3 regions of the Ruegeria sp. D3 genome follow, and region 1 is predicted to be linked to each of the others. Evidence: riboswitches for the same ligand, from Rfam matches in the RefSeq annotation. Region 1 holds a riboswitch; each other region holds the start of a gene.

Region 1 (6,588 bases):
GCAATTCCGCGCGCGATATGCGGAACCATCAGCCCGACGAACCCGATCACCCCGGCGACCGAAACGAATACAGCCGTAGCCAGAGCGGCAACAAAGAACATCTTGAACCGCAGCGACTGGACCGGGACACCCAGTGTCGACGCCGTCATGTCACCGGTCAACAAGGCGTCCAGCCAACGGCTGCGATACAGTGAATAGACCAGAATTAGGACCAAACCCGCGCATACGAGCGGAAAGGTTTCCCAACGCGCCAGACCCAATCCGCCCAGCATCCAGAAGATGACAGAATGCGCAGCACGGTTGTCACCTGCGAAAATCAGGTAATTAGTCAACGCCGAGAACAGAAACGACACGGCAAGCCCAGCCAGGATTAGCTTTTCCGGTGCACTGGTTCGCAGCCCGTGGACAAGAGCCAGCACAATGCCCGAGGCCACCAGACCCCCACAAAATGCTGCTATCGGCAAAGTCCAGAACCCCAGTATGTCACCAGTCACCGTAATGACGAACACTGCCCCCGCCGCCGCACCGGAGGAAAGACCGAACAGGAACGGGTCGGCCAGATCGTTTCGCGTAGTCGTTTGCAGCACGACTCCAACAACTCCAAGGCCAGCGCCGATCACGGCGGCAAAAAGCGCGCGGGGCAGGCGCAGGTCGAAGACGATGCGGTGAAGGGGTGACATGTCTCCCTCGACCAAACCAGCGCCGAGCAGAATAGCTAAGACCGTATCGGACAGAGGAATGGATGTGGTTCCGTAGATTGTCGAAACCAGAAGAAGGGCGGCCAGAATGGCCACCCCCATCAAAAGTGTCAGCCCCAGACGGCCCAAATCAGTTCAGACCCGTGCGCATGGCTGCTGCCAATTTTGCGATGGCCTGAATGTTTGCCGGCCCAGGGGTCAATTCTTCGTACCGCAAACCGATCCAGCGCTCGTTTTTGACCGCGTCGGTTTGTGACATCACAGGATGTTCTTGCAGAAACCTGAACGTATCCGCGGCTCCGTTTCCGGTTTGATAGTCCAACAGCACTAAAAACTCAGGGTTCGCGGCTGCCACGGTTTCCCATGACGTGCGACCCCAGCTTGTGTCCATATCACGGGTAACGTTGAGACCACCCGCCGCTGCTATCATAGCGTTGGGGATTGCGTATTTCCCAGCAGTGAACGGAGCGTCCGCCGGGCCATCCAACAGAAACACTCGAGGTTTCGGTAAGTCTGCGGTTTGTGCCTCGATTGCGGTCAGTTCATCCTTCCAACCAGATACAAGCGCTTCGGCCTTGTCTTTGACATGCATGACTTTGCCCAGTCGCAGAATGTCGTCAAACAAAAGGTCCATGCTGGCCTCGGGGCGGTCTTTATGCAAATGAACGCAGCTTTCAGTCAGGATCATGGTTTTGATCCCGAACGGGGCAAGTGTTTCTGGCGTTACATCACCACCGGGACGCATTCCATAGTACCAGCCGGCGAAGAACAGATCGGGTTCTACCGCGACAATATTTTCCACCGATGGATATTTCGGTGCCAGTTCGGGGATATCTCCACGAAGCGTGTCGAATTCAGGACTGGTTTTGTACCAGCCGGTGATGCCCGTGAGGCCGACGATTTTGTCTTGCAGACCCAGCGCAAAGGCCATGTCGGTCATGTTCATGTCATGTACGACCAACCGTTCGGGCTGGGTTTCAAACACTAACGGTTCACCACAATTGTCTACGGTCACTTCATGCGCAGCAACACCGCCCGCCATGGCCATAACCAGAGCCACGGACAAGATATGTTTCATTTTGGAAATCTCCTGGAGGGTTGGGAAACAGTGGTTTTTCGTATGTCCAGCGCAGGGATCATCCGACCGTCGTGCTGAAAGAACAAGTAGTCGACGCCGAACGTGTCGCGCACATGTTGAGTCGTCAGGACCTCCGAAACAGGGCCAAAGCCGGTCAGCCGGGTAGATTTCATTAATGCGACATGGGTGGCGAATTCGGGGATCATGACAATGTCATGGACAATCATTATGACAGTTATCCCCAGTCCAGCGACCAGCGACAGCATCCGCCCTTTGGCGTCGGGATCCAAATGGTTCGTCGGTTCGTCCAAAAACAGAAGAGTAGGGTTCTGCGCCAGCGCACGCGCGATATGGGCGCGCTGACGTTCGCCACCCGACAACACTGCCATGCGCTTGTCGGCAAGCTCCATAAGGCCGGTCAGGTCCAGAATTCGCGTCAAGTCGTTTGCGTGATCTTCAGAGGAGCGGTCCGAGCGAATTGGAATTTGCCCAAGTGCCACATAGTCACGCAGATGCAACCGCCCATCGGGATATTCCTGCTGACTAACGACGGCAATTTTTCGGGCGCGCTCCGTCGCTGACAATGTTTTCAAGCTCTGCTCTTGCACCAGAACGTCGCCTTCAGACAGAGCTTCAGCGCCACATAGTAAGTTCAGCAGAGTGGTTTTGCCAGCGCCATTCGGACCGGCAATGGCCAGAACCGACCCCTCTTCCAGATCGAACGAGATGTCCTGCAACAGAACGTCACCGTGAAAAGAATAGTAGGCTACACCACGCGCCTGCAGGAAGGGTCTGCTCATCATCGAGCTTCTCGAACAGCCAACGCCGGCATGCGCGCCAATGTCTTAGTTATCAGAGGCGCAGGCCTGTCTGTGGCCTTTGTCCAACCAGTTGCGCTGCCCAGGTATTGCGCGGCGAATTGGGCAAGAGCATTCAGCTCCTGCTCGCTGCCGATATCACCAAACAGGTATTGGGCTTTTCCCAGGGCCTGAAATCCGACAGTGACCGGGTGATCGCATCCAGCCATACAATCTACTGTGCGCACTGCGAAACCCGCAGGCAATTCAGGGCACAAGGCATCCGCAATGTGCTGCGCTGCCTCCAGACCCTGACAGGTCGCGCAGATCAGAACGAAATGATCAGTGGTCTCGACCATCAAGCGCCTGTTCCACGGCCGCTGGGGCCGTACTGAAACGCGGTCGCGCATAAAGGCGTAAGAGGTACCATCAAGCCTCCTTCCAGGACGCCCCGCCCCGGGTTGGTTTCGGTTGCGATGGCAGGTCTCCTGACTTGCGAGTCGAGGCTTGGCCACCCTTCCCGACATTATTCACGTCAGTGGGATATTGGCTTCGCTCACCGCCTACAGTTGCGGGGGCAGTTACGGACTTGGCACTTAAACCTCACCGTATTCCCTTTTCACCGCTGGAGCATGCCCCAGGGAACCATCAAATGCGTCACTGCCCGAGATCAGATCGCCGGTCAACACAAATCACCGGAGGTTGCGCAGGAATGTAGTTTTGAAAATATGTTTCCCTTCAGGAAAATTGCAGGCGATAACGACGAAGCGAAAGGCGTTAAGGATAGGTTGGTGAAAGCATCAAACGATAGGTCCAAACCTCAGTTTTCTCAGGATCCCCACAAGGTCAGGGACCCCGGTGAAAAGAATCTCGAAACGGCGATCGGTCGGGAAATCCGCGCGTTGAGGTTGCAGCAGGGTGTAACAATTGCGGAATTGTCGGGGCTGACCGGGTTATCCATCAGTATGCTGTCAAAAATCGAAAACGGATACACATCGCCTTCATTGACGACGCTGCAATCTCTGGCCAATGCCCTAAGCATGCCGATCACTGCATTTTTCCGCAGATATGAAGAAACCCGAAACGCAACCCACACCAAAGCGGGGGAAGGCATTGAAACCGAGAGGGCCGGGACACGCGCAGGCCATCAATACAGCCTTTTGGGTCATATGGGGTCCAATGCCAGCGGTGTTGTGGTCGAACCCTATCTGATCACGCTGACGGAAGAATCCGACACTTTCCCGACGTTCCAGCATGACGGGATTGAAATGCTCTATATGCTTGAAGGCGAAGTCGATTACAGACACGGCGATCAAATTTATTTGCTGGTGCCGGGTGACACGTTGTTCTTTGATGCGGACGCACCGCATGGACCCGAGGTGTTGCGCAAACTGCCAGCCCGCTACCTGTCGATCATCTCATATCCGCAGACGCGTTAGCCACGATTCGGCGATTGATAAACCGCTGCTGAGGTTTTGCGGGGTTGCTCTCCGTGATTTTTGAATGCGGGGGAAATAGATAGCCGAAAATATTCCCCTTATGAATATTAATTTCCCCTTGTTGATAACCTGAAGTTCAGGTGTTAGCGTCTGCCCAACTCAATACAGGAGAAGCTGACACATGTGTGGAATTGTCGGCCTTTTTTTGAAGGACAAAACGCTCGAGCCTCAATTGGGCGCGATGCTGACAGATATGCTGATCACAATGACGGATCGCGGCCCGGACAGCGCCGGGATCGCGATTTATGGACCTGTCGGAGATCAGGCAAAGCTCACCGTGCAATCCGACAATCCGGACGCGGATTTTCAGACTCTGGCCGAAGATTTGGCCGATGTCTTGACCAGCCCCGTCAGCTTGGGTCGCAATGACACTCATGCGGTTCTGAGCATGGCCAACGACAAAGTCAGCGCTGCGCGGCAGGCCCTGAGGGAATTGCGCCCTGGCCTGCGGATCATGTCCGACGGCGATACGATCGAAATTTATAAAGAAGTTGGATTGCCTCGGGAGGTGGCGGAGCGATTCCAATTGACCTCGATGTCCGGCAGCCACGGGATTGGCCATACACGCATGGCGACTGAATCTGCCGTCACCACAGAAGGGGCGCATCCGTTCAACACCGGCGCGGATCAGTGCTTGGTGCACAACGGATCGCTGTCCAACCACAATGCGCTGCGCCGCAAACTGATGCGTGAAGGCGTGCGCATCGAATCCATGAACGATACCGAGGTTGGCGCGGCCTATCTGACGTGGAGGATGCAAAATGGGGCCACTTTGGGCGAGGCGCTGGAAAGCAGCCTTGAGGATCTCGACGGGTTCTTTACCTTTGTGGTCGGCACCAAGGATGGGTTCGGCGTGGTTCGCGACCCCATCGCCTGCAAACCGGCGGTGATGGCCGAGACCGATCAGTACGTGGCCTTTGGCAGCGAATACCGCGCCTTGGTCAACCTGCCGGGGATCGAGGATGCCCGCGTCTGGGAACCCGAACCTGCAACCGTCTATTTCTGGAGCCACTAAAATGCAGAGCTATGATGTTGCCGAACAGGGCCTGCGCGGGCTGAACGCCGCCCTTCAGGCCCAAAGCACCGAGGCGAACCAGACCCAGTGGCAGGTTCAGAACCCCAAGGGCAGTCACGCCATCGCTGTTGGTTTGGACGCTCCGATTGAGGTCACGGTCAAAGGCTCGACCGGGTACTACTGTGCGGGGATGAACCAGCAGGCGACCGTTCGGGTCGAAGGCTCGGTCGGGCCGGGCGTGGCCGAGAACATGATGTCGGGCACAGTGATCGTTGAAGGCGACGCCAGTCAATATGCCGGGGCCACGGGCCATGGCGGGTTGTTGGTGATCAAGGGCAATGCCAGCTCGCGCTGCGGAATTTCCATGAAGGGGATCAGCATCGTGGTGCATGGCAATATCGGCCATATGTCCGCCTTCATGGCGCAGGCGGGGACGCTGGTGGTCTGCGGCGATGCGGGTGACGCGCTGGGGGACTCATTGTACGAGGCGCGGCTATTCGTGCGCGGCTCGGTCAAAAGTCTGGGCGCGGATTGCATCGAAAAAGAGATGCGCCCCGAACATCTGACCCTACTGGCCGACCTGCTGGACCGCGCAGGCGCGGATGCCAAGCCCGAAGAGTTCAAACGCTATGGCTCGGCCCGCCAGCTGTATAATTTCGATGTCGACAACGCGGCAGAATACTGAGGAAGACCGTTATGGACGATCACACACCACGCACGATGCCGATACAGTCTGAAACGTTTTCAAACCCGGTCAACGCGGAAATTCGGCGGGCGGCGGCAACGGGCATCTATGACATTCGCGGTGGCGGCGCGAAACGCAAGGTGCCGCATTTCGACGATCTGCTGTTTCTGGGGGCCTCGGTCAGCCGCTATCCGCTGGAAGGCTATCGCGAACGCTGTGACACCTCAGTCACGCTGGGCACGCGCTTTGCCAAGAACCCGATACAGCTGGATATTCCGATCACCATCGCAGGCATGAGTTTCGGCGCGTTGTCCGGCCCCGCGAAAGAGGCGCTGGGTCGCGGAGCGTCCGCTGCGGGCACGTCGACCACCACCGGTGACGGCGGTATGACACCCGAGGAACGCGGTCATTCCTCGAAACTGGTCTATCAGTATCTGCCTTCGCGCTATGGCATGAACCCCGACGATTTGCGCAAGGCCGATGCGATTGAGATCGTGGTGGGGCAGGGCGCCAAACCCGGCGGCGGCGGGATGCTGCTAGGCCAAAAGATCAGCGACCGCGTGGCCGAGATGCGGACCCTGCCCAAAGGGATCGACCAGCGCTCGGCATGTCGGCACCCGGATTGGACGGGCCCGGATGACCTTGAGATCAAAATCCTCGAACTGCGTGAAATCACGGGCTGGAAGGTGCCGATCTACGTGAAGGTCGGCGCGACGCGACCCTATTACGACACGGCGCTGGCGGTGAAAGCCGGGGCTGATGTGGTGGTGATGGACGGGATGCAGGGCGGCACTGCGGCCACGCAGGACGTGTTCA
Region 2 (6,588 bases), on a different contig from region 1:
CTTCATCATTAGAAATATTCAACACGTCCAGCATCTTAGCCAGAGTTCTGGGTTCAAGCATACAGCGACCGTTCCCGAGGTCGATCAGCTCCTCGACATAAGCCGCCTCGCGCTGCGAATCCGGGACGAAATTCTCGCGCCGGACGGTAAGCATCGCGTCGATGATAGGAAATTTCGTGACGTCAGAGGGTCGGATTTGCGTGTCAACCATTGTACGGCGACGGGCTGCGAAATCTGTCATTGGATCGCTCGTTCTGTTCCCTAGTGTGCGTGGCTTGTGCCATATCCAGAAGAAACCGGCAACGCCTCAGTGCCTTCAAACTTACGATATCAGGCAATAATTCAGGACAAGAGCACTGCTGTGACAAATAAGCAGACTGAAATTTGCGCCCACCCCTCTGGACGCCCCAGACGAAAGCTGCTAAAACGCCGATCACACCACGACAAGTATTTGATTTTACTTGAAAAGGCGAGTTGGCGGAGTGGTGACGCAGCGGATTGCAAATCCGTGTACACCGGTTCGATTCCGGTACTCGCCTCCATTTTATTCTAAATCATTGACTTAGCCCTGTGGTGCTCGGGTGTGACACAAAGTGGGACACACCTGCAATGATACTGTCATCCTATTTAAGCCTCTCAAGACACGGTATTTATTACTTCCGTTGGCCTATCCCTCCGTCTTATGAGCAAAAGAGAACATCTGTAAGAATATCGTTGCTTGAGCGAATACTACTGCGTTGCCCTATGCAACGCCCACGCCCTCCGGAATGGATTAAGAAACCATGAGTGACAGTCTGGATAGCCGAGTGCGCCATTGAACTCAGGGCAACACTGCGCGGCGTTGGCGTGCGCCTGTTGATGTTAGGCTTACCGCTTTCAAGCGAAAGTCACAAATACGGTCCTTGATCTGACAAAGGACGCTGATGTTCACCAGGACACAGGCGTTTTTGGATGTGCGACTGGAAAAAAGCAACTTGGCATTCATGCTAGCACGACCTTGTGGTCGCGAAATAAGCAGGCGAAATCCTACTGAACGCATAGGCATGAACCAAGCGGGCAGTACCGGATCTACGGAAAACGGGCGGCTCGCGGGAATGCAAGCTCGTAACTTGCGACATGATTGGCACTTAGTATTTGAAGTCTTCGAACAGGTTTTCCTAGGGTTTGGCTATTCACCATACTTGGGTCTATCCGCACACAAATTGACTCTTGCCCCGTTGGTTCAGGTAGTTCAGTGGCCTGACAAAGTGGCAGCGAGCCCAATACTCGCCGCCTCTTTTCCAAGCTGGTCAAAGCGTTTTCGCGCAGTGTAATTGCGTCATTCGGCCCGACGTCCCTGAGGAATAACCTCGAATCCGGACGCTTCCGGCTCGTAGTCTTCCATTTCGGACGGGAAGCCGGGGGCTGTGATATCCAGCCCGGTGGCCTCTTCCAACCGCTTGATAATATTAGGGGAAAACTCTCGGTCGCCATAACGGGCGATGCCGTCGTCAAAGATACGCATCATCACCGGGTTGATCTCGAGCGGCACCCCCGCCCGGTCCGCCACATCCTGAAACAGGCCAATGTCCTTTTTCACCAAATCCATCGTGAACGAAATGTCCCGCGAGCCGTTCAGAATGACTTGGCTTTCGGTTTCATGCACGAAGGATGTCCCAGACGAGATCTTGATTGCCTCATATGTGGTGTTCAGATCCATCCCGGCGGCTTTGGCGGTCACAAGTGCTTCCGCGCAGGTGATCAGGTTGGCGGTGGCGAGGTAATTGGTCAGCACTTTCAACACCGAAGCAGTCCCGAGGTCACCGGTATGCAGAACCCGTCGGCCCATGGTGGTCAGAAAGGGCAGTATGCGCTCGAACGTGGCCCGGTCGCAGCCCGCGAAGATCGAGATATTGCCCGTCGCGGCGCGATGACAGCCACCCGACACAGGACAGTCTACCGCTGCGCCGCCACGTTCGATCACCTGAGCGCCCAATCGCTTGACTTCGGCTTCATCAGTGGTGGACATCTCCATCCAGATTTTGCCGGGGCTGACCTCAGGCAGCATCTCCTGCATCACCGCGTCCGAAGCGGCAGGTGATGGCAGGCAGGTAATAACCGCGTCGCAATCGCGCATCAGCTGGGCCGGGCTTTCGGCGGCCTTGGCCCCCTGTGACACGAAACCGTCGACGAGGTCAGAGTTCAAATCATGTACCGTCAGTTCGATCCCGTTGCGCAGCAAAGACCCTGACAGTTTGCCGCCCACATTGCCCAAGCCGATAAAGCCCACCTTCATGCGATACACCTCCTTTTTTGGCGTCGTTTTGTCCATGGCACCATGCCGCCCCACCCAAAGTCATGCCGCCCAGCGACGCTGTCAGGTCGCTTTTAACCCGAGGTGCGAAAGATGTTTGCGACTCGCTTGACAAGGGCCTGCCCGGTGCCGCATGTCCGATCCGTTGGTGTCCATCTGCAGATGGATGAAAAGGGAATGCGTCAGCGGGTCATCCGTCAAACGCAGCCGCCCCCGCGACCGTGACCGGAGAGGGTGCCCAAGCCACTGGCCAGCAAGGCCGGGAAGGCGGGTCATCCGACAGGGCAACCGCCCTGAAATCCGCAAGCCGGGAGACCTGCCAGCACCCGCGATTGAAACCGGACGGGGTGTTCCGGTGCCGGGTCACGCACGACCCGCATGAAACCCCGTCCCCCACGATGAGGATTTAGGGGGATGAGAGACATGACCGAAACCGCTCCGGTCGAGCTGCTGGTTTGCACCACCTGCCGCCGCGGCCTACCCATTGAAGATGACGCCCAACGCCCCGGCACGTTGCTGCACAAGGCGTTGGAACAGGCTGAACTGCCCGAGGGCGTGGCGCTGAAGGCTGTTGAATGCCTGTCGAATTGCGATCAGGGCTGTTCCATCGTGCTGCGCGGCGGGCCGGAACGCTGGACCTTTGTTTATGAGAACCTGAACGAAGTCGATCATGTCGACGTGATCGTAGACGGTGCCACCAAGTATCTGGCCACCGAAGACGGTCTGGTCAAATGGCGCGAGCGCCCCGAACATTTCCGCAAAAACTGCGCCTCGCGCATTCCCCCGATTGGAGCCTGACATGTCCACTTTGGAAAAACTCCCCGTTACTGTGATCACCGGCTTTCTGGGTTCGGGCAAGACCACGCTGGTGCGACACCTGATGCAGAACCCGCAGGGCAAGCGTCTGGCCGTTGTGGTCAACGAGTTTGGCGATGTCGGCGTGGACGGCGATATCCTGAAATCCTGCGCCATCCCCGATTGCCCGGCAGAGAACATCATGGAACTGGCAAACGGCTGCATTTGCTGCACCGTGGCCGATGATTTCATCCCCACGATCGAGGCGCTGATGGCGCTGGAGCCGCGCCCCGAGCATATCCTGATCGAAACATCTGGTTTGGCGCTGCCGAAACCGCTGCTGAAAGCGTTCGACTGGCCCGATATTCGGTCGAAAATCACCGTGGACGGCGTGATCGCGCTGGCCGATGCCGAGGCGGTCGCCGCCGGCCGGTTCGCGCCGAATGTCGAGGCAGTGGATGCCCAGCGCATGGCCGACGATTCCATCGACCACGAAACGCCTCTGTCCGAGGTGTTCGAGGATCAGATCTCCTGCGCCGACATCATCCTGCTGACCAAGCCTGATCTGGCCGGCCCCGAAGGTGTCGCCAAAGCCAAAGAGATCATCGCCGCAGAGGCCCCGCGCCCTCTGCCGGTCGTCGAAGTGGCCGAAGGCGTTGTGGACGTGCGCGTCGTGCTGGGTCTTGAGGCTGCCGCTGAGGATGACATGGAGGCGCGGCCCAGCCATCACGATGGCCACCATGATCACGAGCACGATGATTTCGAAAGCATCATCGTCGAGCTGCCGGAACAGACCGACCCGGCCGATCTGGTAGCGAAAATCGAACGTCTTGCCAAAGAACTGAACATCCTGCGCGTCAAAGGCTATGCCGCTGTTCAGGGCAAGCCAATGCGCCTTCTGGTTCAGGCTGTGGGCGCGCGCGTGCGTCATCAGTACGACCGTCCGTGGCAGCCTGGCGAAGAGCGCCGTTCGCGTCTGGTGGTGATTGCCGAGCATGACGACATCAAAGAGGCCGAAATTCGCGACATCCTCGTGGGCGTCACCGAGGCTGCCGAGTAAACTATGCACGTCGTCTTCCGCGAAAGCCACGGGTTAGAGGAATCCGAAACCCCAACCGATCTGGGCCAGAGCCCGGCGGATTTGGTGGTGCTGTCGTTCTCGGACAGCGACCTTGGTGCTTTCGCGGCAGGCTGGCATCGTGGCGGCGGACCCGAGGGTCGGATGCCGACCTTGCGGCTGGCCAATCTGACGGCGCTGAAACATCCCCTCTCGGTGGATACCTATGTCGAGCAGACGTTGGAGGGCGCCAAGGGCATCCTGATCCGACTGATCGGCGGGGTGCCCTATTGGTCCTACGGACTGCAGCAGGTTCTATCGCTTGCGCAGACCAAAGGGATTGCTGTGGCCGTGCTGCCGGCGGACGGGCGCGAGGATACGCGGCTGGATGACTATTCGACCCTGCCCGTCTCCACCCTGCGCCGCTTGGCGCATCTTTGCGACACCGGTGGCGAGGTTGCAGCACAAGCCGCTTTGGCGCAGATGGCATTGGCAGCCGGTCTGTATGCGGGCCCGGTGATGGGCGCCAAGTCCTTGCCCGACTGCGGCGCATGGTGCCCGGACCGCGGTGTGATCCCGGCGGAACAGGCGTTTTCCGGGGATGCGAAACGCATCCTCGTCACCTTCTACCGCGCTTATCTGACATCCGCCGACACCGCCCCCGTGGCCGCCCTAATCCGCAGTCTGCGCGCACGCGGGTTGGACGCCGTGGGCCTATTCGCTCCCTCGCTGAAAGCTCCCACCGCCGCCGACTGGCTGCGCGACACCATCGTTTCTCTGGCCCCATCCGCGATCATCAACGCCACCTCCTTCTCGGGTAAAGGCGCATCTGGCACCTCGCCCTTGGACGCCGCCAATATACCCGTTTTCCAAGTCGCACTGGCCACCTCGCGCCGCAAAGCCTGGGCCGAAGCGGAACGCGGTCTCTCGCCCGCCGACCTCGCCATGCATGTGGTGCTGCCCGAGGTGGACGGGCGGATTTCAGCAGGCATCGCCTCGTTCAAGGAGCCGGGCAAGCGCGACCAGCATCTGGAATATTCCCGCTTTGCCCACCGGGCCGAGGAGGAACGGATTGAGGCCATCCTTGACCGTGTGACCGGCTGGCTGAACTTGCAAGGCAAACCCAAATCCGATCAGGTGCCCGCGCTGGTTCTGTCCACCTATCCCGGCAAGGACTGGCAGATGGCCCATGCGGTGGGCCTTGACGCGTTGGCCTCCGCCGAAGCGATGCTGTCCGACCTGCAGGCCGAAGGCTATGACACCGCCCCCGCCGAGCCAATTTCTGACGCGCTGTTGGACGCGCGGATTGCATGGCCCCTTGCCGACTATCAGGCCGCGCTGGCCGACCTACCCGAACAGCTACGCATCGACCTGCAATCCGTCTGGGGTGCGCCCGAGAGTGATCCCGCTTTCGCGGATGGTGCCTTCCACTTCACCGCGCTGCGCCGGGGCAAAGCTCTGGTCGCACTGCAACCCGAGCGCGGCACGCCCGAGCTGCGCGATGACGACTATCACGACCTGTCACGCACCCCGCGCCACAGCTATGTCGCCTTCTACCTGTGGTTGCGCAAAAGCCTGCACGCCGACGCGCTGATCCATATCGGAGCCCATGGCACACTGGAATGGCTGCCCGGAAAATCCGTCGCCCTGTCCAACACATGCTGGCCCGAGGCGCTGATCCGCGACCTGCCCGTGATCTACCCCTTCATCGTCAATGATCCCGGCGAGGCCGCGCAAGCCAAGCGTCGGATCGGAGCCGTCACGCTGGGGCACATCCCGCCCGCGCTGAAAGAAAGCGGCACGCCCGACCGGATGGTCCGGCTGGAATCCCTACTGGATGAGTTCTCGAACGCCGATGGTCTAGACCCCAAACGCCGCGACCGACTGCAAGAGGATATCCGCGACGAGGCGCGGGCAATCGGGCTGGAAAGCGATCTGGGTCTGGATCAGGCCACCTGCACCGCCGAGGCGATCACTCGCATCGACCGCTTTGTCTGCGACATCAAGGAAAGCCAGTTCGGTGACGGTCTGCACATCTTTGGCCGGGCGCCCGAAGTCACCGGTAATTTCGATCCCGGACCCTCGGCACATTGCGAACGTAACGGGTTGCTGGATGCGCTGGCCGGAAAACGGATCGAGGCCGGGCCGTCCGGTTCGCCTTATCGTGGCCGCTCGGACGTGCTGCCGACGGGTCGGAACCTTTATACCACCGACCCGCGCTCGGTCCCGACCCGCGCTGCCTATACCCAGGGCGTGAAACTGGCCGAGGAACTGGTACGGAGACACCTGCAAGAGGAAGGCGATTATCCCAAGGGGCTTATCGTTGACCTCTGGGGCTCGGCCACCATGCGCACGGCGGGTGAGGAATTCGCCATGGCGCTGCATCTGCTGGGCGTCAAGCCGGTCTGGGACAAGGGCTCGGAACGCGTCTCGGGCATCGAGG
Region 3 (6,588 bases), on a different contig from region 1:
TTCCGCTGGGTCCCAGATCTCACGCCAGCCGGGGCGCATTTCGATCGGGTCATAGCCCAGACACAGCACCAGATCAGCCTGTTCGACCAGCGGAACCAGATGTTTGTCAGCCAGCGGCGAAAGGCCCGCGCCACCTAGGCACAGAGGATGATCCTCAGGCACGACGCCCTTGGCCTTGTATGTCGTCACGAAGGGGATGTCGAAATGCTCCAGAAATGCCTGCACCACGTTGCGCGAGTCGTCATAGAGAACATCCAGCCCGACAATTGCGATGGGCCGTTCGGCCTGCGACACCCATCGGCGGGCTTTCTCGACGCAGTCGCCCGCAGGGGATACAGAGGCAATCTTGGCGCGGCGGCGCGGTTTTACGCCCGACACGCGGGTATCCGCGACCGAGATCGGCACGTCGATATGCACGGGACCGGGGCGCGGCTGATTGGCCAACGTAACCGCCTTATCGGCAATAATGTCTGCGCCTTTGGCGGTCAGTGTAAACGTCCCTTTGGTGATCGAGCGATAGACCTGCGCGTGATCCATCACCTGATGGGTATAGGTCAGCGCCTCATCCGCATCGACGCAGCCGGTCAGCACGATCATCGGCACCCGGTCTTGCAAGGCATTGGCGACCACGTTGATCCCGTTCATCGCACCGGGGCCAAGGGTGGCGACCAGAATGGCAGGCGCGCCATCGCGGTGATGCACGGCCTCGGCCATGAAACCGGCGGCGTTTTCATGCTTGGTCAGATGAAAGGTGATTCCGGCCTGTTCCAGCGCATCGACAAGGGTCAGAACCTCACCACCGGGCATTCCAAAGGCGTGGCGACATCCGGCCTCGTACAAACGTTGGGCCAGAAGGTCCGCTGCGCGGGGCGAGAGGTCTTGCATAAGTCATGCTCCGAAAAACTGTTTCACAGCAGATTGCGGAGGACGGCCCCAGACGCAAGGCGGATCACGCCAGTGTGACTATTTGACTGCTGTTTCAGCGACAGCTTGAAACTTGCCATCTAGTTCCTCGGCGATCTCACGTAAGGGGGCTCCGCCCTCAGAAACGTAGGGCGCAAAGACAAAACTGGGAGTCTTGTAAGACAGGGTGGCGGTGCCGTCCTCATTCTCGGTGACATAAAAGCGGATCGGCGCCTCGATCATCGCGTTCACCGAGGTTTCCAGCACGCGCACGGCGTAGTCGTTATTGAAGGCGCCGATAACCCGATTGCCGGGGATGGTGATCCCGCGCGATGCAGCGGCCTTGGTCGGGCCTGCCTGCGTGACCACGATCAGACCATTGGCCTTGATGGCATCCTTGGTGTCGGCAACCAACGCGTCATAACTTTTGTCGGTTGCGTAGCTGGCCCAGCCCGAGAGGGGCTCGTCTGCCAAAGCAGGGGTCGCTAACAGGGTTATCGCAGTCCAAAGGGCTTTCATCGGGGCCTCCTGTTACGGGGTTGAGACTGTGATGCCAGAAAGCGGTACAGGGCGCATTCACAATCTTGTGCGTTTTCCCGATTGCGCCTGTGGCCGGAAACCCCCAGAAACAGGCAAATGCCACCCGATGAGGTCCGAATTGGATCAGATGCGCCTGTTGATATGTTCGTCCTGTGCCGGTTCCCGCGATTGCGGGGCTGAGGTCAAAGCTGTCGAATTCGCTCTGACTCGCGCGGGGATTGAGGGAAGGGTTTCGGTCGATCAGCACGCCTGTTTCAGCGGATGCTCTGAACCCGTGGCCATCGCGCTGCAGGCCGATGGCGGGGCGTCATATGTGTTTTCAGGGGTCGATGTCGCTTCGGACGCCGATGATATCGTGGCGACCTGCCGGACCTATCTGGAAAGCCCCAAAGGCTGGATCGAAGACGCCCGGCCTTGCGGGCGGCTCCGAATGTGCTTGCGGGCGCGTATCCCGGCGCTTTAGTCGACCTGTAGTGTGACCGCCGCGCTGACGGGGATGTTGTCGACCGTCAGCGGGCTGTGGCCGTTTGCGTTCAGAGAGACCGAGACTTCGACCTCGCCCTGCGGCAGATGGTCGATATGCATCCAGTTACCGTACAGCCGGGCCAGTTTCTCTCCATTTACGTAGACATGTGCATGCCCCTCGCCGTCGACATCGGTCTTTGAGGCATTTTGTGGTGAGAACCGAAAGTTCTGCGGCATGACATGCAGGTTCCAGCCCGCCATAGGATCGGGCGTAAGAGCGATCTCAAGCCCCGGAGCATCAGCGCCAGCAGGCAGGTTGATGGCAGTCGAATGATCGTGTGCGGCTGCCTCGGCGTGAGATGGACTGTGATGTGCAGGATCGCCATGGTCATGGCCGTCGAAAGTGACGCCATTTGCAGCCGCAACCACAAATCCTGCACCACTTCCAAAAACTATGCCGATTGCAAACAGGGCAAGTGAGCGTGCCATTTTATGTTCCTTGATGGTAGTAGAAACACGCCGAGCTGGTCTCGGCGTGTTCATAAGCGTGCTTGTCAGGCCGCAGCTTCGGCACGCTGGCTTTCATGTCGCCAGAAGCACCCGGCGAATGCCCCGACCAGAACCCAGGCTACCAGTCCGATGCCAAAAGCGCGCGCGGCAAACAGCGCGCCGATCTCGGTCGGAACGGGGCCGGTGAACACGTCCGGCTCGGGCGCGCCGATCAGATGTGGGGCCAACAGCAGGGCGGCTGCGATCACATAGCTGATCAGAGTGCCGCCAAAAGCAATCAGCCACATGGCAACACCTGCTGCTGCGACGGTCGCAAACCACCAGATTTGACGCGCAGCGACATCGGCTGCTGCCACGCCGGGCACTTCTGGCGCGAGCGAGAATCCGGGTGCGAGGTGTACGGCAATGAACCCCGCAAGCCCCCACAAAACGCCGGTGCGCCCGTCAATCTTATGGCCGTTGCCCTCAGCCACGGACATCAGCGCAATCATCATCAGCGCATAACCGGTATAGATAAGCATCGTGAAAATGACGCTCAGCGCATCGCGGAACAGGTCCGAGAACATTCCCGGTAGCTCGGGGTGAGCACTTACGACGTCACCGCCGAAATGGATCAATTCGCCCGATTCATACAGTTCCGCGTGCAGCAACACAGGTTGCACAAAGACCAACTGCAGCAAGGCGGCAATCAGCCCCGCTGCAGCACCAGCGAACAACGCGCTGGTCAGGATACGGCTAAACATGGGTTTAGTGGCAGGGGAAGCCGGTCGCGTGGCGCACATCGTGGGCTGCGTCATGCAGGGCCGCGGCCTGAACGTGGCCGGTCAACGTGATGACGCCAAGGCCCAGAACCACAGCGAACATAACCGGCAGGATACCAACGCGTGAGGTCGATGCGGTTGTTGCTTGAGTTGCCATTTTTAGTTCTCCTTTACCGTCGCACCCGACGGTTGGTGTTTTCATTCGTGCCTGGCAGGTCTCCTGGCTGGCGGGTCGATGCCTCTGTTCGCCTTCCCCCTGAAACTTAGGAGTGGCTGGTTGAACAGGGCTCACCGCTTACAGTCGCGGGGGCGGCTGTGGATTCGATCGCGCGCGGTCTCACCACATTCCCTCTTAGCTTGCCGGTATTGCCGACAGGACCAGACAGGTTCATTTAGCCGTTACATCTGCTGTCGCGCAATCGCCATTTGCGACGTTTTAGGTCAGATCACGCGCTTTTTGAGAAGATAAATATCCATGATCCACCCATGATCAGCGCGCGCAGTCGCTCGGGTGTCCAGAATCGACTGTGCAACATCGCTCAGAGGGCCGTTGATCAGGATTTCTTCAGTCATGCCCACATAAGCCCCCCACCAGATGTCATAATCTGCCATCTGAAGATGTTGGAACGAGCACTCACCATCCAACATGACCGCCACGTTTGATGCACCGTCTGGCCACCCTTCGTCGCGAATCCGCCGCCCCGTGGTCACGATGTAGGGGGCACCCAGATCGTTGATCGGAATCGCGTGGGCCGCCGTCAACGCCTGCAGCGCTGTGATGCCAGGGATCACCCGCGTCGTCGGTTGAGGGTCCAACCGCGCCGCGATTCGCAGTGAGCTGTCGTATAGCGACGGATCGCCCCAGATCAGTAGCGCCACGTGCTGTGCGCCGGGATGGGCGGTAATCGCCTCGCGCCAGCGCAGCGCAATCGCGTCGTGCCATTCGTCCACCCCGCGCAGATACCCGTCTTCCGAGCGGCGCTTGGGGATGTCGAAATAGGCGATCTGCGGCGGCGTGTCGGTCACCTGCGCAATGATCTTTTCGCGCAGCCCGGCCAGATCGGCCTTGTTCTCGCCCTTGCGGGGGATCAGGATCAGGTCCGCCGAGCGGATCGCCTGCGCGCCCTGAAAGGTCACGTGGTCAGGGTTCCCGGTTCCAATGCCGATCAAGGTCAGGTCAAACATCGTCAAACTCTGCCAGCGGGCCATAAAGGATCAGCGCCGGGGCGGTGCCTATCTCGTCCGCCAGTTTTTCGGACAGCGCGCCTACAGTACTGCGATGCAGCTTTTGTTCGGGGGTCGAGACGGATTCGGCCATTAGTGCTGGCGTCTCCAGCGGGAGGCCATGGGCGTGCAACGTTTCGACCAGCAGGGGGAAGGTGCGCTTGCCCATGAAGACGACCGTGGTCGCATCGGGGTCGGCCAGCGCAGGCAGGTTCAGGTCCTCAGGCAGTTTGCCGCTGACATCATGACCAGTGACAAACTGTACTCGCCGCGCGGTCAGCCTGCGGGTCAGCGGGATGCCCGCCGCCGCCGCTGCCGCCACGGCCGAGGGGATGCCGGGTATGATCTCGTATTCGATCCCAGCCGCGCGCAGGGCCACCAGTTCTTCTTCCAGACGCCCGAACATGCCGCCATCGCCGGATTTCAACCGCACGACCCGCTGCCCGGTCAGGGCGTAATCCACCAGCAACCGGCTGACATGGTCCTGCTTGGGCGAGGGGCGCCCCGCCCGTTTGCCCACGCCCACCAGATCGGCATCGTCGCGCGCATGGGTCAGGATCGGCCCGCTGCTGAGGTCATCAAACAGCACCGCATCCGCCTTCTGCATCCGGTCCACAGCCTTCAGCGTCAACAGCTCCGGGTCGCCGGGGCCTGAGCCAATGAACGAGACAAACCCACTCATACTGAGGCCTCCGCGATCAGGTGAAAGAACGTGCCGGTCACATTGCCACGCACCGATCCGGTCTGCGGCCCTTCGGCCCCTTCTGCGTCAAACACACGGGCCAAAGGCGCGTCAGGTTGCTCGATGATCGAGGAATAGTGGAACTCATGCCCCCGCAGGCCTGTGCCTACGGCAAAGCCGGGCATCGGGGCCAGCAGTTCGGCGCGGCGATAGCCCAGATTGAACTTGCGCTTTTCATAGGACGTCACCAGCCCCAACAACCCGGCCATCTGGTGCGAGACACCCTCTTTATCGATCAGAGCCTGTCCCAACGCCATATAACCCCCGCACTCCCCATGCACGGGCTTGGTTTGCGCGTGGTTCCGCAACCCTTCCTGAAAGACGGATGCGGCGGCCAGAATGCCTGCATGCAACTCGGGATATCCGCCCGGCAACCAGACCAGATCTGCATCCGCCGCCGGGGCTTCATTCGCCAATGGCGAGAACGGTAACACCTCGGCCCCAGCCGCCCGCCAGCCTTCCAGCAAATGCGGATAGGTGAACGAAAACGCCGCATCGCGGGCCAGCGCGATCCGTTGCGCCGGTGGCCGCGGCAGCGCGGCGGACGATGGCCCATTCGGGCCTGAGGACGCCGCCCGCTTGATCGCCTCAAGATCGACATGTTCGCGCAGAAACGCGGCATAGCCCACAATTGCGCTTTCCAGATCGGGATGTTCAACCGCCTGGATCAGGCCCAGATGCCGCTCGGGCAGGGTCAGGTCTCCACGACGGGGCAGCACGCCCAGAACCGGCAGGCCCGCGCGTTCCATTCCCAACCTCGTCAACCGCTCATGCCGGGGGCTGGCGCAGCGGTTCAGAATCACGCCCGCAAAGGGCAGATCGGGGTTATACATCTTGAACCCCAAAGCCGTCGCCGCCGCCGATTGCGCCTGACCGCCCACATCCAGCACCAGCACCACCGGCCAGCCCATCCGTAACGCGGTTTCCGCACTGGACCCATGACCCAGTTCACCGGGCTTGGCGACGCCGTCGAACAACCCCATCGAACCCTCGGCGACCACAATATCCGCGCCCTCAGCCTGCGCTGAAATCGCGTCCAACAAAGGCTCACCCATGGCCCAGCTGTCCAGATTGAACGAGGCCCGCCCCGCCGCCGCCCGGTGAAAGGCTGGGTCGATATAATCCGGTCCGCTTTTAAAAGGCTGAACGGTCAGACCATCCTCGGCCAGCGCACGTAACAAGCCCAGCATGACCGTGGTCTTGCCCGTTCCCGAGGACGGCGCGGAAATCAAAAGGCCCGGAGGGTTAGTCATCGCGTCATTCATCCTCGGGGCTCCAACTGGACCACGGGCTATCGGCGCTTTGCGGGCGATAGCGGCGGTCGTAATCTTTGGAATAGAGGCAGCTTTCGTCGAACCCTTCGCCCGCCAGCGCTGGGCCGACCATGATCAGGGCGGTACGTGCGATGCTTTCATCCAACACGTCTTTCAGGGTGTCCAAAGT

The links. A riboswitch is a leader RNA that binds a small molecule or an ion and turns the genes downstream of it on or off. The one in region 1 is predicted to bind cobalamin.
Region 2: it holds a riboswitch for cobalamin, as region 1 does, so the genes downstream of both, ACR0DX_RS02025 (DUF1636 family protein) here and ACR0DX_RS10560 (DUF1636 family protein) in region 1, are expected to answer to the same signal.
Region 3: it holds a riboswitch for cobalamin, as region 1 does, so the genes downstream of both, ACR0DX_RS02095 (CbtB domain-containing protein) here and ACR0DX_RS10560 (DUF1636 family protein) in region 1, are expected to answer to the same signal.

What each region holds. Positions count from the first base shown of each region.
Region 1 covers NZ_JBQFPK010000006.1:82,286-88,873, reverse strand. The annotation lists gene ACR0DX_RS10575 (FecCD family ABC transporter permease) at 1-827, opposite strand, end outside; gene ACR0DX_RS10570 (ABC transporter substrate-binding protein) at 829-1,776, opposite strand; gene ACR0DX_RS10565 (ABC transporter ATP-binding protein) at 1,773-2,576, opposite strand; gene ACR0DX_RS10560 (DUF1636 family protein) at 2,576-2,932, opposite strand; cobalamin riboswitch at 3,035-3,238, opposite strand; gene ACR0DX_RS10555 (helix-turn-helix domain-containing protein) at 3,365-4,012, shown strand; gene ACR0DX_RS10550 (class II glutamine amidotransferase) at 4,194-5,087, shown strand; gene ACR0DX_RS10545 (GltB/FmdC/FwdC-like GXGXG domain-containing protein) at 5,089-5,772, shown strand; gene ACR0DX_RS10540 (FMN-binding glutamate synthase family protein) at 5,784-6,588, shown strand, end outside.
Region 2 covers NZ_JBQFPK010000001.1:402,137-408,724, forward strand. The annotation lists gene ACR0DX_RS02010 (protein-L-isoaspartate O-methyltransferase family protein) at 1-241, opposite strand, end outside; tRNA gene ACR0DX_RS02015 (tRNA-Cys) at 469-542, shown strand; gene ACR0DX_RS02020 (NAD(P)-dependent oxidoreductase) at 1,319-2,311, opposite strand; cobalamin riboswitch at 2,423-2,631, shown strand; gene ACR0DX_RS02025 (DUF1636 family protein) at 2,717-3,091, shown strand; gene cobW (cobalamin biosynthesis protein CobW) at 3,093-4,148, shown strand; gene cobN (cobaltochelatase subunit CobN) at 4,152-6,588, shown strand, end outside.
Region 3 covers NZ_JBQFPK010000001.1:415,690-422,277, reverse strand. The annotation lists gene ACR0DX_RS02120 (thiamine pyrophosphate-binding protein) at 1-885, opposite strand, end outside; gene ACR0DX_RS02115 (DUF302 domain-containing protein) at 964-1,422, opposite strand; gene ACR0DX_RS02110 (DUF1636 family protein) at 1,550-1,906, shown strand; gene ACR0DX_RS02105 (hypothetical protein) at 1,903-2,397, opposite strand; gene ACR0DX_RS02100 (CbtA family protein) at 2,463-3,161, opposite strand; gene ACR0DX_RS02095 (CbtB domain-containing protein) at 3,166-3,336, opposite strand; cobalamin riboswitch at 3,373-3,577, opposite strand; gene cobF (precorrin-6A synthase (deacetylating)) at 3,621-4,364, opposite strand; gene cobA (uroporphyrinogen-III C-methyltransferase) at 4,357-5,085, opposite strand; gene ACR0DX_RS02080 (cobyrinic acid a,c-diamide synthase CobB) at 5,082-6,410, opposite strand; gene cobM (precorrin-4 C(11)-methyltransferase) at 6,403-6,588, opposite strand, start outside.